4 regions of the Arthrobacter sp. StoSoilA2 genome follow, and region 2 is predicted to be linked to each of the others. Evidence: riboswitches for the same ligand, from Rfam matches in the RefSeq annotation. Region 2 holds a riboswitch; each other region holds the start of a gene.
The links. A riboswitch is a leader RNA that binds a small molecule or an ion and turns the genes downstream of it on or off. The one in region 2 is predicted to bind cyclic di-AMP.
Positions count from the first base shown of each region.

Region 1: another riboswitch for cyclic di-AMP. It lies ahead of LDN82_RS01800 (NlpC/P60 family protein); the one in region 2 lies ahead of LDN82_RS04940 (M23 family metallopeptidase).
Region 3: another riboswitch for cyclic di-AMP. It lies ahead of LDN82_RS20845 (hypothetical protein); the one in region 2 lies ahead of LDN82_RS04940 (M23 family metallopeptidase).
Region 4: another riboswitch for cyclic di-AMP. It lies ahead of LDN82_RS03960 (hypothetical protein); the one in region 2 lies ahead of LDN82_RS04940 (M23 family metallopeptidase).

Region 1 is NZ_AP024643.1:369,065-372,423, reverse strand. It holds gene LDN82_RS01805 (FAD-binding protein) at 314-1,006, shown strand; gene LDN82_RS01800 (NlpC/P60 family protein) at 1,189-1,956, opposite strand; cyclic di-AMP (ydaO/yuaA leader) riboswitch at 1,960-2,152, opposite strand; gene LDN82_RS01795 (copper resistance CopC family protein) at 2,302-2,925, opposite strand; gene LDN82_RS01790 (NCS2 family permease) at 3,039-3,359, shown strand, end outside.
Region 2 is NZ_AP024643.1:1,047,427-1,050,785, forward strand. It holds gene LDN82_RS04935 (metal-dependent transcriptional regulator) at 153-848, shown strand; cyclic di-AMP (ydaO/yuaA leader) riboswitch at 1,038-1,279, shown strand; gene LDN82_RS04940 (M23 family metallopeptidase) at 1,284-2,114, shown strand; cyclic di-AMP (ydaO/yuaA leader) riboswitch at 2,239-2,423, shown strand; gene LDN82_RS04945 (C40 family peptidase) at 2,428-3,156, shown strand; gene LDN82_RS04950 (NlpC/P60 family protein) at 3,255-3,359, shown strand, end outside.
Region 3 is NZ_AP024643.1:4,566,575-4,569,933, reverse strand. It holds gene LDN82_RS20850 (AEC family transporter) at 1-144, shown strand, start outside; gene LDN82_RS20845 (hypothetical protein) at 390-1,775, opposite strand; cyclic di-AMP (ydaO/yuaA leader) riboswitch at 1,778-1,929, opposite strand; gene LDN82_RS20840 (hypothetical protein) at 2,059-2,292, opposite strand; gene LDN82_RS20835 (ATP-dependent DNA ligase) at 2,340-3,359, shown strand, end outside.
Region 4 is NZ_AP024643.1:821,806-825,164, reverse strand. It holds gene LDN82_RS03965 (HAMP domain-containing sensor histidine kinase) at 1-1,260, shown strand, start outside; cyclic di-AMP (ydaO/yuaA leader) riboswitch at 1,370-1,554, shown strand; gene LDN82_RS03960 (hypothetical protein) at 1,558-2,370, shown strand; gene LDN82_RS03955 (MerR family transcriptional regulator) at 2,568-3,326, shown strand; gene LDN82_RS03950 (pyridoxal-dependent decarboxylase) at 3,337-3,359, opposite strand, start outside.

The DNA of each region.
Region 1 (3,359 bases), 680 kb from region 2:
GTTCTCCTTCCAATGCCCACTATTCTCGGTTGGCAATGCCGAATCAAGGCGACTTTGGGCTATGTGGATAACGGTCCGGGCTCGGTTTCCGGCACGCTCACCACGCGCCGGGTTGCGCTGCGGATGAACATCCAAAACACGCTGTCGCCGAGGCTATCCATGGCAGAAAAAGTTCGGTAGTGTTCGAGTCACCGAATGGCCGGCAAAGGTGTCCCAGGACACAACCCGGCCATTTATTTGCGGCCGCTTGGGGAACTCGGACGCGATCCAGCGCGCTGCCGAAAGGCACACACGTCAAGGAGGAACCCAAGCAGTGTCACTCACTCCTGATTCCGTCACGGAACGGACTACCACCGTGGTGATCGGCACCGGCCTCTCCGGCCTGGCTGTTGCCAGCGAGCTCAGCCGCTACGGCGTCGGTTCCATCGTGCTGGATGGCTTTGGTTCTTTATCGACCACCGGACCAGCGGTCCACACGGGAATGCTCCAGCGCTGCGACGCAGCAGACCCCGCGGCAATGCAGGAGCGCAACGAGATCCTGCGCCATTTGCGCAACTACGCCGCCAGCCATCACTTGGATGTCCGCACCACCACACGCGCTGTCCGGCTGGACTTCCTGGGTGGCGACTCGTCGTTGCAGCTTGGATACGGACCCGTCGCAAGCCTGACCACGGGCAGTCTGAGGGCTGGGATGAGCGTCTATGGCCCCCTTGAATCCACCCCACGTCAATGGGCCGTGCATACAGCCAGCGGGGTTCTCCTGGCAGACCACATCGTGGTGACGCGCTGCGCCCAGAGCCAGCTGCGCCGAATGCTTGCCGATCTGGGAATCGCCATAGGCCAGAACCTCGTGGCAGCCATGCGTGCAGTCGGGATGCACTTGGTGGGCGTTGGGGAACTTATTACACCCACGCCCAAGGAAGTACTACGGCAAGCCAAGGCAGTGGGGCAAGCGATCTCATCCAAGGTGGCCCTCCCCGCCGGGCCGGGCATCGCCCTCGCGTAGAACCTGACCTGGAGCCTTTACCTGGAACCCTGCGCGTAGATACCTGGCAGAGAACCCTGGCCTTGAAACGATCGAGCCAACCAAAGCATGTTCCTAAAAAGAACAAAAATTAACCCAAAAGGCCGGCGCCTCCGAAGACATTTGTCCTCGAAAGCACCGGCCTCTGAGTTGGAGCGTGAAGCTTAGGCGCCAGCGCGTACGTACGTGATGGGGCCGGTTGCGGTGAGCCAGCTGATCGGGTGGATGCCCGTCTGGTTGCCGTTGATGCCACCGCTGATAGCCTGGCCGTTGCCGATGTAGATGGCTACGTGGCCGGACTGGACGATCATGTCACCGGGCTGGGGGTCGCTGACAACCTTGCCGTAGTTCAGGAACTGCATGGGTGCGAGGTCGCCAACCGGGATACCTGCGGAGCCGAGGGCCCGTTCCACCATCGCGGTGCAATCCTGCATGATGCCGATCTGGGCGTAAGCCGAGGCGACCATGGCAGCGTTGATGCCACCAACAGCCGGAGCTGCAGCAGGCGCGGATGCCACGGGGGCGGTAGCCGTAGTGGTTGCAGCGGCCTGGACGGTAGCAGTTGCGGGAGCCTTCTTGGCCGCCGGAGCCGGAGCAACAGGAGCCGGCTTTTCAATGACGGGAGCCGCTACGGAAGCAACCGCGGGGCGCTCGAAGTTGATGGTGGCCGTCGATGCGGCCGTAACAACCTTGGTGGGACCCTCGGTGACGGTCTCGGCGACAGTTGCAGGGCTGGAGTCGCGCTGAACAGGGGTCTCTGCTGCGTGGGCAGCGATGGAGCCCGTGAGGACCAGGCCTGAAGCTGCTGCGATGACAGCGGCTTGGCGACCTGCGCCGGATGCGTTGCTGGCAACAGCCTTGGAGATGGAGATGAACGGATTAGGACGTACGCTGTCCGCCTTACGACGGCCGCGAAGAATGCGTGAAGACATGAAAGAGCCTCTCCCGATGCCTGCGAGGTTAGCTGTCGGATTCGGATGGGAGTCACCCGGCCACTATCCCCCGCTGTGCAGCGGAAGCTTCGTGACTTCACCCCAAGGCGCGCTCTGAAAGCGGGCCAAAATGGGTTCCCCGTCTCTGCCGTAGGTTTGTCTGCGAACGGATTCCGGACTGCGGCAGAGCTAGGCAATCAGACCGGAATGCCCGTTACGTGGAACAGGCACAGGTACAACCGTACGGGAAGATCACCCCAAAGTCACATTTACGTAACGAGCAGTTCGTTTTTGGCGTGTCGCAGTAACCGTTTCGAGATCTTCGCAAGTATGTAGAAAACCCCGCTATTCCGGGGAATTTTCGCCATCCGGGTCGTTGGGGGCCGCTAGCTTCTTCCGGGCTGTAACAGCGAGGAAGATCACGAGACCGATCGCCACCACAGCGAGGCCAATGATGCTCCAGGGGAAGGGCTGGGAAGCTGCCGGAGCCGCCTGAGTATTTTCCGTACCGGGGGCCGCTGTGCCCGCCGTCGGAACAGCCGCCGAAGCCGGGGAGGAGGCACCTGCCGAGCCGCTCGCCGTCGTCGTGCTTGTGCCGGAAACTGTGAACTTGAAGTTTCCCTCGATCGGGTGGGAGTCTGAACTGACCACACGCCACACCACGGTGTATTCGCCGGCTGGAGCGCCCTGACGCAGCTTCTGGACAGCCCTGTTGTCGATGATTTCCACTGCGCCATCTGCCCAGTTTTCGCCCCCGGCGGTGACGGTCACGCCGGAACCGATGGCCAGTGGCTGGTTGTTGAACGTGATGGATACCGACGCCGGCACTTCAGCCACCCGGGCACCGTTGGCCGGAGTTGTTGATTCGGCGACGTCGTGCGCGGAGGCCGGAGCAGCTCCAAGCAGCAACGCGGAAGCGAAAGCAAGAGCGGCTACGACGGCGGCCAGAAGCGGGCGGATGGTACGCATGGGGCGGTTTCTCCTAGTGTTGGCTTCCTTACAGACTAGGCGAACCGTTCCAGCACCCCACATTGGCGGGCATAGGATTTGAGAGCAAACTCCCCCGATCCCCGGAGACCTTCATGCTTAAACAAGGTTCTGCAATCGACCGCTACTTCAAGATCTCCGAGCGCGGGTCCACATACTCGCGGGAAATCCGCGGCGGCTTCGCGACCTTCTTCGCCATGAGCTACATCGTGGTGCTGAACCCGCTGATCCTCTCCGGGGCAGACTCGAGCGGAGCATCGCTCGGCTTCACGGCCGTAGCGGCAACCACTGCCTTCGTTGCGGGCATCCTCACGATCCTCATGGGCGCCTGGGCGAAGCACCCCTTCGCCGTGGCAACGGGCCTGGGAGTGAACGCATTCGTCGCCGTAACGGTTGCCTCCCACCCGGAACTGACC
Region 2 (3,359 bases):
TTCCGGCCCAGGGAAAAATTATCCAGAGTAATTCCAAATAAGCTAGGCTTGGATTGACGTTCCGGAGGTGTCGGTTGCACACCGTCCACCTTGGCTGGGACGCGGTACGGTGGAGATTACGCAAGAAATGCGTTCGAGGAGAGCTGAGCTGGATGACGGATCTGATCGATACCACTGAGATGTATCTTCGGACCATTTTGGAGCTTGAAGAAGAGAACATCGTGGCTCTTCGCGCACGCATCGCGGAGCGTCTGCGGCACTCGGGTCCCACGGTTTCCCAGACCATTGGACGCATGGAGCGTGACGGCCTGGTGATTGTGTCCAACGACCGCCACCTGGAGCTGACCGAAGTCGGGCGCAAGCGGGCCACCGAGGTCATGCGGAAGCACCGCCTTGCCGAGAGGCTCCTGGCGGACGTCATTGGTCTGGACTGGGCATACGTTCATGACGAAGCATGTCGCTGGGAACACGTCATGAGCGAACGGGTGGAACGGCGGCTCTATGAGTTGTTGGAGCACCCCACAGAGTCACCATATGGCAATCCTATTCCGGGCTTGGAAGCCCTTGGCGGCCTCGCCAACAAGCCTCTTTCCCGCGTGGACGTGAACCTGCTGCATGCGATGGACGGGTACGCTGCCGATTCGCGTGTAGTGGTCAGCCGGCTTGCTGAACCCATCCAGGTTGAGCCCGAGCTCCTCACCCAGCTCGATGAAGGCGGAATTCGTCCTGGCGCAACCGTCTCCTTGGAACGGGTGGGGGAGTACATCTCCGTCCGCGTTCCGGGCATTGAAGGAGCACTGGAGTTGCCTCCCGAGGTCGCTGCGCACGTCTTCGTCGCCGTCAGCTGACTCTGACTTGCCCTGACCACGGGAGTGTCGGATCTCACTTTGTGGTGGTTGGCGCGCGTGTGACCTGCGGCTTTCCGCGACTGATGATATGGAGCACCCGCAACACGGTCGTTTTGGAAAGATAACGAATTTATTACTGCGGGCTTTAATCACCTATAGTTATCTACTAGCGCCGATACCAAAGCGTTACCTGATCTGGAGCCGAGCTCTGCCAGCAGATCAGGTGTGTCATCAACTACTGGCAGAGGCGGGGGAACCACAAGCGGCTGCCTAAAGAAGCAGCCTTGGGGTGAAGTCCGCAGCAGAAGTGCCTACTAACGCAAGTCCTTCCGGGGATACCTGTGTGCCGTTTGCGCTTCGTGCGGACCGGGTCTTTGAACTCTCTGACCCGAATCCGACAGCTAACTTCGCAGGCTTTCCAGAGAGGAACAGAGTTTGACATCGCAGAACGTCAGGGGCCGTCGCCGTGCGTCCGGCCCCACTGCTGAGCTGCGGCCAGCCCGCGCCGCAATGGAGATCCGGCCACGCGACACCCCGCGTCAGGTGCGCCGCCGTAAGAGCCCGTTGCGCCAGGTAGCCGACTTCGCGTCAGCCAGTGGTGTAGGGCAGAAGGCCGGTGTCGCGCTTGCAGCCACCGGACTTGCCCTGACTGTAGGTCTGCCTGCCACAAGCCCCGTCATGGCCACGTCGGAATCGGGCCAGACCGAGGCGGCGCTCTCCGTGCCCGGTGGCAGCCAGCCCGAAGTTTCTGCAGCAGCCTCTGCCAAAATCGATTTCAGTCGTGCCGCAGTGGCCACAGCCGCTGACCCGGACGGCAAGCTCAAGCAGCTGTTGAGCGCCCAGTCAGCGGGGAGCATTCAGCGTGCTTCCTCACTTGGCACCTTGGGAAGTCCTCTGGACAAGCTGGTCACGGCATCGCCGTTTGGCTACCGCGTCAGCCCCCTTACCGGCGGCACCGGTGACTTCCACCGTGGCCAGGACTTCGTGGCCCAGTGCGGAACCGCCGTCCACGCCGCCGCTGCAGGCAAGGTCACGTTCGCCGGGTGGCATGAGTACGGCGGAGGCAATCGCGTTGTGATTGATCACGGCAACGGCCTTGAGACCACGTACAACCACCTGTCGTCCTTCAACGTCAAGGTGGGGCAGACTGTCAGCCGCGGCGATACCGTCGCGCTGAGTGGCACCACAGGAGCATCTACCGGCTGCCACCTCCACTTCGAGGTCCAGGTAAACGGCGAAGTCGTAGATCCCATGGGCTGGCTCTGAGCAATTTGATGGTTGTCTCTCGCATCCATGACACGCCCCGTGACCTGAATGTGACATTCACGAACATCTGTTGTACCGTCTAAAGCGCATCGGCTTTTTAGGGGGCCGGTGCACTTGAGTGGATTGCCTAGCTCTGCCACCACTCGAGGTCCGTTCGCAAAAATCGTCTGGCAGGGGCGGGGGAACCAATTTTGGTCTTCGAGTCAGAAGACCTTGGGGTTAAGTCGCAAAAGCTTCCTTGAAGCCGCGCGGCCGGATGACTCCCATCCGAATCCGACAGCTCACCTCGCAGGCATTGGGAGAGGCTACCTTCGTGTCATCACGCACTACCCCTGCGCGCCATCGCGCCGAATTGGTTCGCACGAACCCGTTGAACACCCTTTCCAAGGCTGTCTCAACCAATGCAGGCACCGTAGGCCGCCAAGCCGCCGTTCTGGCCGCAGCCTCGGGGCTCGTTCTCAGTGTTGGACTCCCGGCCCAGGCCGCTGACACCGACGTTTCGAAGTCGGAATCTTCCAGCACCCAGCAGTTGGTCGCCACCGCAGTTGTTACCGCGGAGCCCACCGCAACGGTTTCCTTCGAAAGCCCCGTTGTGGTCACCAAGGAAGCTCCCAAGGTTCAGCGGGCCTCCCAGCGCACGTCGACCGAAGACCAAGCGAACAGCACCCTCGGTGCCCTGTCCTCCAAGGCCAAGGATGCTGCTTCAAGCGCGGCAGCCTCCGGACTTGCAGCAATTGCCTACACCGGCATCGGCCACCCCTACGTTTGGGGCGGCACTTCCCCCAACGGCTGGGACTGCTCCGGATTTACCCAGTGGGTTTACGCCCAGGCCGGCATCAGCATCCCCCGCGTCAATGCCTGGACGATCATGACCCCCACCAGCACCCCTGCCCCTGGCGACCTCGTCGTTCAGAACGGCGGAGCCCACGTGGGCATCTACGTCGGCAACGGCATGATGATCAGCGCTTTGAACCCCAGCCAGGGCACGCTCCTGCACTCCGTGGCCTCCACAGGCACATCCTCGTTCTACACCCTCCGCTAGGAAATCCCATTCGGGGTAAGCCAGCATGCCCCCCAAGTGCTGGCAGCCCATAACCCGCGTGCGGTCCCAGCGTGCGCGGCTACGAAAAGAGAGTAATCATGACCAGTGCAAACAAGGTTGCACGGCATAGAGCTGAGGCCCCCAAGACCAGCTCACTTGCCGTCATTGCCAAGGCTGTCAGCGACAACGCCGGTGGCGTTGGC
Region 3 (3,359 bases), 1.4 Mb from region 2:
ATGGCCGCACTGCCAACCGCACAGAACGTCTTCCTATTCGCTTCTCCCTACGGACGCGGGATGACAATGGCCCGGGATGTCATCCTCTGTACAACAGTCCTGTGCATCGGGGCGTTGGTTATGGTTGCGTGGCTGCTTGGATAGAAGCGATCGAGGCCGGGAAAAAGCGACACACGAAACAAAAGAGGCAGGCACCCGGGTGGAGCAGTTCAGGGTCGGGTGCCCGCCTCATCTTGTTGTCGTGATTCCGGTTCCTGTGATTCCTTAGGCCCGGCGCAACCGCTGGCAGCTCCAGCGGCCCATCCGATTGCGGAAGGTGGCAGTGCGGCTGCTGCTGCAGTACCGGCCATGCCATCCGACGTGCGCGCTGGTCCTGGGAAGCCGCGTGCTCATTTCAAGATCCCTGTGGCGCCGTCAAGTATGCCGTCCAGGTCCAGGGGTGAATCGCTGGACGGTGTGGTGGTGCTGGGACTGCCGGTCGGCTTTGGCTTTGGCGCCGGAGCCTGTGTTGGAGTGGGTGCCGGAGTAGGTGCCGGAGTGCCGGTGGGGGTCGGCGTCGTCGTGGCAGGTGGGGTGGTGACCGTGTCCGACGGAACCGGGCTCGGGGCCGGCTGGGTTGGAACAGGAGTTGTCACGCCCGGGACGGGAACAACAGCCGACGGGACTGCCGAAGGCACCCAAACAGGATCCGCGAGTGACACTTGCGGAGTCGGAAGGGACGACGACGGCGCCTGGTCGGGTGCCTCTCCTGACGACTGCGTTGCTACGGTTGCCGGCTTTCCGGCCTCGCTGGTGGCCGACGACGCGGAGGCGCTGGCGTATGACGAGCTGGGTGCAGGGGTAGCCGAAGTTGACTGCCTGCTGTCGCTACCCGTCTTTGCGTCGCTTGCTTCCTGGGCCGGCGTTTCCTGCCCGAAGAAGGGAAGCTCGAAGGCCTGGCTCATGGTGCCAACGGTCAATACCAAGCCCAAGGCCCCAGCGACGACCGCCATGCGCTGGCCCATTGTTTTGACCGATGCGGCCTTGGTGAGCACGGCGTGTGGTTCATGGCTGAAGGATGACCCACCCAAGGACGAAGCTCCCAGGGACGAAGCTCCGAAGGCAGGGGCGCCGCCTGCCGGGGTTTCGCCAGCAGTTGCCGCCTTTCGGGCCGTACCGCTCCCGGATTCCTGTGCGCGAAGGGCTTTCCGGCTTGCGAGACCAGAGGCGGCGGTCGCGGCTGCGGCAAGCTGTGCGGGGCTCTTAGCCTGAACGATCGGGATGGCAGCGGTGGCAGGTTCGGGATTCGCTGCGGGTTCGGGCGCGACCGGTTCGGGCGCCTGAACGGTCGGGATGGCAGCGGTGGCAGGTTCGGGATTCGCTGCGGGTTCGGGCGCGACGGGTTCGGGCGCCTGAACAGCTGGAATCGCAGCAGTTGCCGGCTCAACGGGAGCAGGGTCCGCCGGAGCAGAGTCCGCTGTTGCAGAATCCGCTGGTGCTGTTTCTGCTGGAGCAGTTTCAGTGGGGACTGTCTCAGCAGAAATAGCTGCCTGGGCTGCCCGTTCACGCTCTGCCGCCCGAGCGGCCGCGCGCGTGGTGGGTGCCGCCGTTTGGGGATTGGAAGCAGAAGCGGGAATAGAAGCAGTGGCGGGTTCCGGCGTCGCGCCTGCTAAACCTGCTTCTGCTTCCGGCGTGCTGGTGGAGGATCCGCTGGGTTGGGCCCGACGGCGTCCGGTTGGCTGGGTACGCTCGCGCGCTATTTGGGCGCGGCGCGGCTGATCCATGGTTGGGGACATGGTGGTTGCCTCTCAACGCCTGCGAGGTTAGCTGTCGGGTTCGGACGAGGCCGTCCGGCCGCACATGGCGGCTTCACCCCAAGGGCCTAGGGAAAAATCAGGCCCGGGAACTCTGGGTCCCCCGTCTCTGCCGCGGGTCTGGCGGATTCCGGTTTGCGGCAGAGCTCGGCGTCAACCCGGAAGCGGCCCAGCGGAGATGAGGGTCGCTCTTCGACGGTACATGAGCGGCATAGCAAAGTCACATTAATGTAACGGGCGGGACGCCTTCCGGCTCGAAGGCCCGTTAGGACTTAGGCTCCGGGGCCGGAGCCGGGGCTGGCAGCTCGTACTGGATCCTTTGGACTTGGTGTGCGTAATGGGTCTCGGGTCGGAAAATTTCGTCGGCCACACCAAGCATCCCACCCGTGGCGCCGCGCCGGACTTTACCCTTGCTGTTCTGGCGCAAGACCCAGAACCAAAGGGCCGCAATGAGGGCAGGTGCTGCCAGCACTGCCACTAGTACGGCCAAGATATCCATGGCCCAAGACTAGCTTCCGCCGCGGGCGGCAGGTAGAACATAGTCGTATGGACCTCCCAGTGATGCCGCCCATTTCGCCCATGCTTGCCAAGTCTGTTCCTTCGATCCCTGATGTGGGCCATTTTGAGCCAAAGTGGGACGGGTTCAGGACCATCGTTTTCAAAGATGGCGATGAGATCATCCTGGGTAGCCGAAACGAACGTCCTATGACACGGTATTTCCCTGAGCTGGTGGAAGCCCTTCGGAAGAATCTCCCGGACAAATGCGTGATCGACGGCGAGATCGTCCTCATAACCGGGAACAGGCTCGACTTCGAGGGTCTTCAGCAGCGCATCCATCCCGCCGACAGTCGTGTGCGGATGCTGGCCGAAAGCACCCCGTCCTCCTTCATCGGATTCGACGTCCTAGCCCTGGGAGACGAGAACCTCATGGACAAGCCGTTTTCCGAGCGTCGCGCCGCCTTGGAGAAGGCACTGGCCAAGGCTGAGGCGCCCGTTTACGTAACACCGGCGGTGACGGACATTGATCAAGCACAGGAGTGGTTCGTGCAGCTCGAAGGTGCTGGGCTTGACGGCATACTTTCCAAACCGCTCGAGGGGACGTATCAACCGAATAAGCGCGTCATGTTCAAAACCAAGCATGAACGGACCGCGGACTGCGTGGTGGCCGGATTCCGCTGGCATAAAACGGGAAAGGTTGTCGGGTCGATGCTGCTTGGGCTGTATAACGACGCCGGTCAGCTGCAGCACGTGGGGGTGGTGGCTTCATTTCCCATGGCCAAGCGCGAAAGCCTGGTGGCTGAACTTGAGCCATACCAGACGGAGTTCAGCGAGCATCCTTGGGGTCAGTGGGCCGACCAAGGAGATGCCGCCGCTACTGGTTCCCGGATGCCGGGCGCGCAAAGCCGGTGGAGCGGCGGCAAGGACTTCTCCTTTGTTCCCCTTCGGCCCGAGCTCGTCATCGAGGTTGCCTATGACTACATGGAAGGCGACCGGTTCCGGCACACCACCCAGTTTCGTCGATGGCGGCCGGACCGGACTCCGGAGAGCTGTACCTATTCGCAGCTG
Region 4 (3,359 bases), 230 kb from region 2:
TTTCCCTCCAGCGGTCGGCCGGATCCGCTGGAGGCCCGTGGCCAAGGCGCCGGGACACTTAACGCGAGGATCGATGGTTCCACGGTCATCAACTCGGGCTTCCTCAACGCAAACGGTCGCCGCGTCGCACTCTCGGCAGAAGACAAGCAGATCCTGCTATCGCTCCCCCGCGACAACCGGCCCGTAGACCGTTCATTGTCCAACGGCGACTATCGGCTGGTGGCAGTTGAGACCAACTACGGCGATGTGATTGCGACAGGCCTGCCGTTGGCTGACAAGCAAAATGCCGAGGCCTCGCTGGTATGGACCATGGTGTTTGTTTCACTTGGCGGCCTGGTGCTGATCGGCCTCGCCGGCACCGTCATCATCCGCCGGACCATGCGGCCACTGGAGCAACTCTCGGAGGTTGCAACGAAAGTATCGCGCCTTCCCCTCGACGCCGGTGAGGTGGCACTCGCGGTGCGCGTACCGCCGTCGGCCGCTCATCCTGGAACTGAAGTTGGCAGCGTGGGCCACGCTTTGAACCAAATGCTCAACAACGTTTCCAGGGCCCTGGAAGCCCGTCAGGAGAGCGAAACCAAGGTCCGGCAGTTCGTTGCCGATGCCTCCCACGAACTTCGGACACCGCTGACCGCCATCCGTGGATACACCGAGCTGCTTCGTATGACGGAGAACTTCACGGAGGACGGCAGGAAGTCGCTGGCGCGGGTCCAGAGCCAGTCGGAACGGATGACCACGCTTGTGGAGGACCTGTTGTTGTTGGCGCGCCTGGATGAAGGCCAGCCGTTGAAGGTCACGGATGTGGACCTGACGCAGCTGGTGATCGAGACAGTCAGCGACGAAAAGGTGATGGCACCGGACCACATCTGGAAGCTACAACTCCCTGACGAGCCCATTACGGTGCGCGGGGACGCAACCCAGCTGCATCAGGTGCTGGCCAATCTGCTGTCCAACGCCCGCAAGCACACCGATCCAGGTACCACGGTGGTCGCAGGCGTCATGCTTTCCGCCGACGGTAGCGCGGTGGTCACCGTCACGGACAACGGGCCTGGTATTCCGACTGCTTTCCAGGGGCGAATCTTCTCGCGTTTTGCCCGGGCTGACGCGGCGAGATCGGGGTCGGAAGGGACCTCCGGATTGGGCTTGTCAATCGTCGAATCCATCGTCCAGGCGCATGGCGGCAGTGTGGAAGTAACGTCCCAGCCGGGACGCACGGAGTTCACTCTCCGACTCCCCGCAGCTTTGAACGAACGCATATAACGAATCAGGCAACATGACTCGCCGTGAACGTGATCTCTGTTACCCAAATGTGACTTAAGCCGAAACCTCCTGTACCTTCGAAAGGGTGGGTCGCCCCTAACTGGCCCACACCCGGGATGCGCCGAGCTCTGCCACTTCCCGGAGTTCCGTTCTCATTCGAGGCAGAGACGGGGGACCCAGAGTCTCCGGGCACAGTACTTTCCTTGCCCTTGGGGTGAAGCCGCAGCTACGCGCGCGGCCGGATGACCTCATCCGAACCCGACAGCTAACTCCGCAGGCGCTGAGAGGTAATCACACATGTCTGAATTCAACGATCAGACGCGCCCTTCCGCGCGTCACCGTGACGATCACAACGCTCCCCTGACGAAGTCGCAAACCGTTCTGAAGAACGCTGCACGCCGCGGCAAGACCGGGCAACGAATGTCCGTTGTTGCAGGAGTCGTTGCCGCAGCATTGGGCGTCGCATCGCTTGGCCAGGCCGCAAACGCCGCATTCAATCTCCCCGAAACGAGCCGGGCGTCCGAGACGCAGGCTACCGCCCAGGCCAGCAACAAAACAGCTGAAATCTCAGCGTCCTTGGATGCTGCTGCCAAGAAGGGCGCTGCAGACAGGGCCGCTGCAGACCAGGCAGCTGCGGCACAAGCCGCCGCCGAAAAGGCTGCGGCCGAGAAAGCCGCCGCCGACCAGGCAGCTGCCGCACAGGCCGCCGCCGAAAAGGCTGCCGCTGATGCAGCCGCCAAGCAGGCTGCCGATGCCGCCGCTGCTGCAGCCGCAGCCGCAGCCGCCACTCCCAAGGCCGTGGACGATCCCGCCGCTGCCAAGGCATACGCCGCCAGCATCCTCGCCAACTACGGCTGGGGTCCGGGTGAAATGACTGCCCTGAACACACTGTGGGAGAAGGAATCCAACTGGCGGACCACCGCGACCAACACCTCCAGTGGTGCCTACGGAATCGTGCAGTCATTGCCCGCTTCGAAGATGGCAACCGCAGGCGATGACTGGCTGACCAACTACCAGACCCAGATCAAGTGGGGCCTGAACTACATCAAGGAACGCTACGGCTCCCCCTCGGCGGCCCTTGCCTTCCACTTGGCCAACAACTGGTACTAAGCCGACTCAATAAGCAGGCTTGAGCCCACCCCAGCGGGCTCAAACCATGCAGGGCCCGATTGCCGCCCCGCTTTCCGCCGTTCGCAGCAGTACTGATGCGCCCGGGCGGGAGGCGGGGCGGTTTTCGCGTTAAATGTGCCTTCCGGGTTTCACACCCACTTGCACCTGACGTTGCGTCAGGACTTAGCGTTGTGCCCATGACGGGAACAACAGGATCCGGGCCGTGGAGCATCGGTGAGCTGGCCACAGCATGTGGTGTCAGCGTGCGGACGCTCCACCACTACGACGAGATCGGGCTGCTGTCCGCAAGCCAAAGGACATCGTCCGGTCATCGCAGGTATTCGGAGGGCGACCTACGCCGGCTATACCGGATCAGATCGCTTCAGATGCTGGGGCTTCCGCTCGCGGCCATCGGCAAGGCGCTGCAAGCGCCCGAGGATGATCTGGAGTCCCTTCGGGGCCTCCTCCAACAGCAGCTGGTCCATGTGCAGGAGCACGCCCGGCAACTCCAAGCGCTCCAAAACCGTTTGGGCGAGCTGTTGTCACGCATGGACGGACACGCCATGCCCACCCCTGAACAATTCATGTCAACGTTGGAGATGATTACCGTGCTCGAAAACAACTTCACAGCCGAACAACGCCAGCAACTCGCGGACAAGCGGGAAGAACTCGGCGCAGAAAAAGTCGAAGCTGCCAAGAAGCAGTGGGCTGCCCTTGTGGAAGAAGGACTGGCGCACGTCCAAGCCGACAGGCCCGTCACGGACCCCTCAGTCCAGGAATGGGTGCGCTCATGGGACGGCATAGGTTCCATGTTCCACTCCAGTGAGGACACCAAAGCCGCAGCACGTGCAACCTGGCAGGAAAACAGCCAGGCCATCAGCGCGGGACTGCCGTGGACCGCTGAGCAGCTGGGCGGGTTGATGGCATACCTGGAGAAGGCGCGCTCGGCCTTGTAACAGGACGCCTCTATGCTTCCGGTTCGGCCTCTG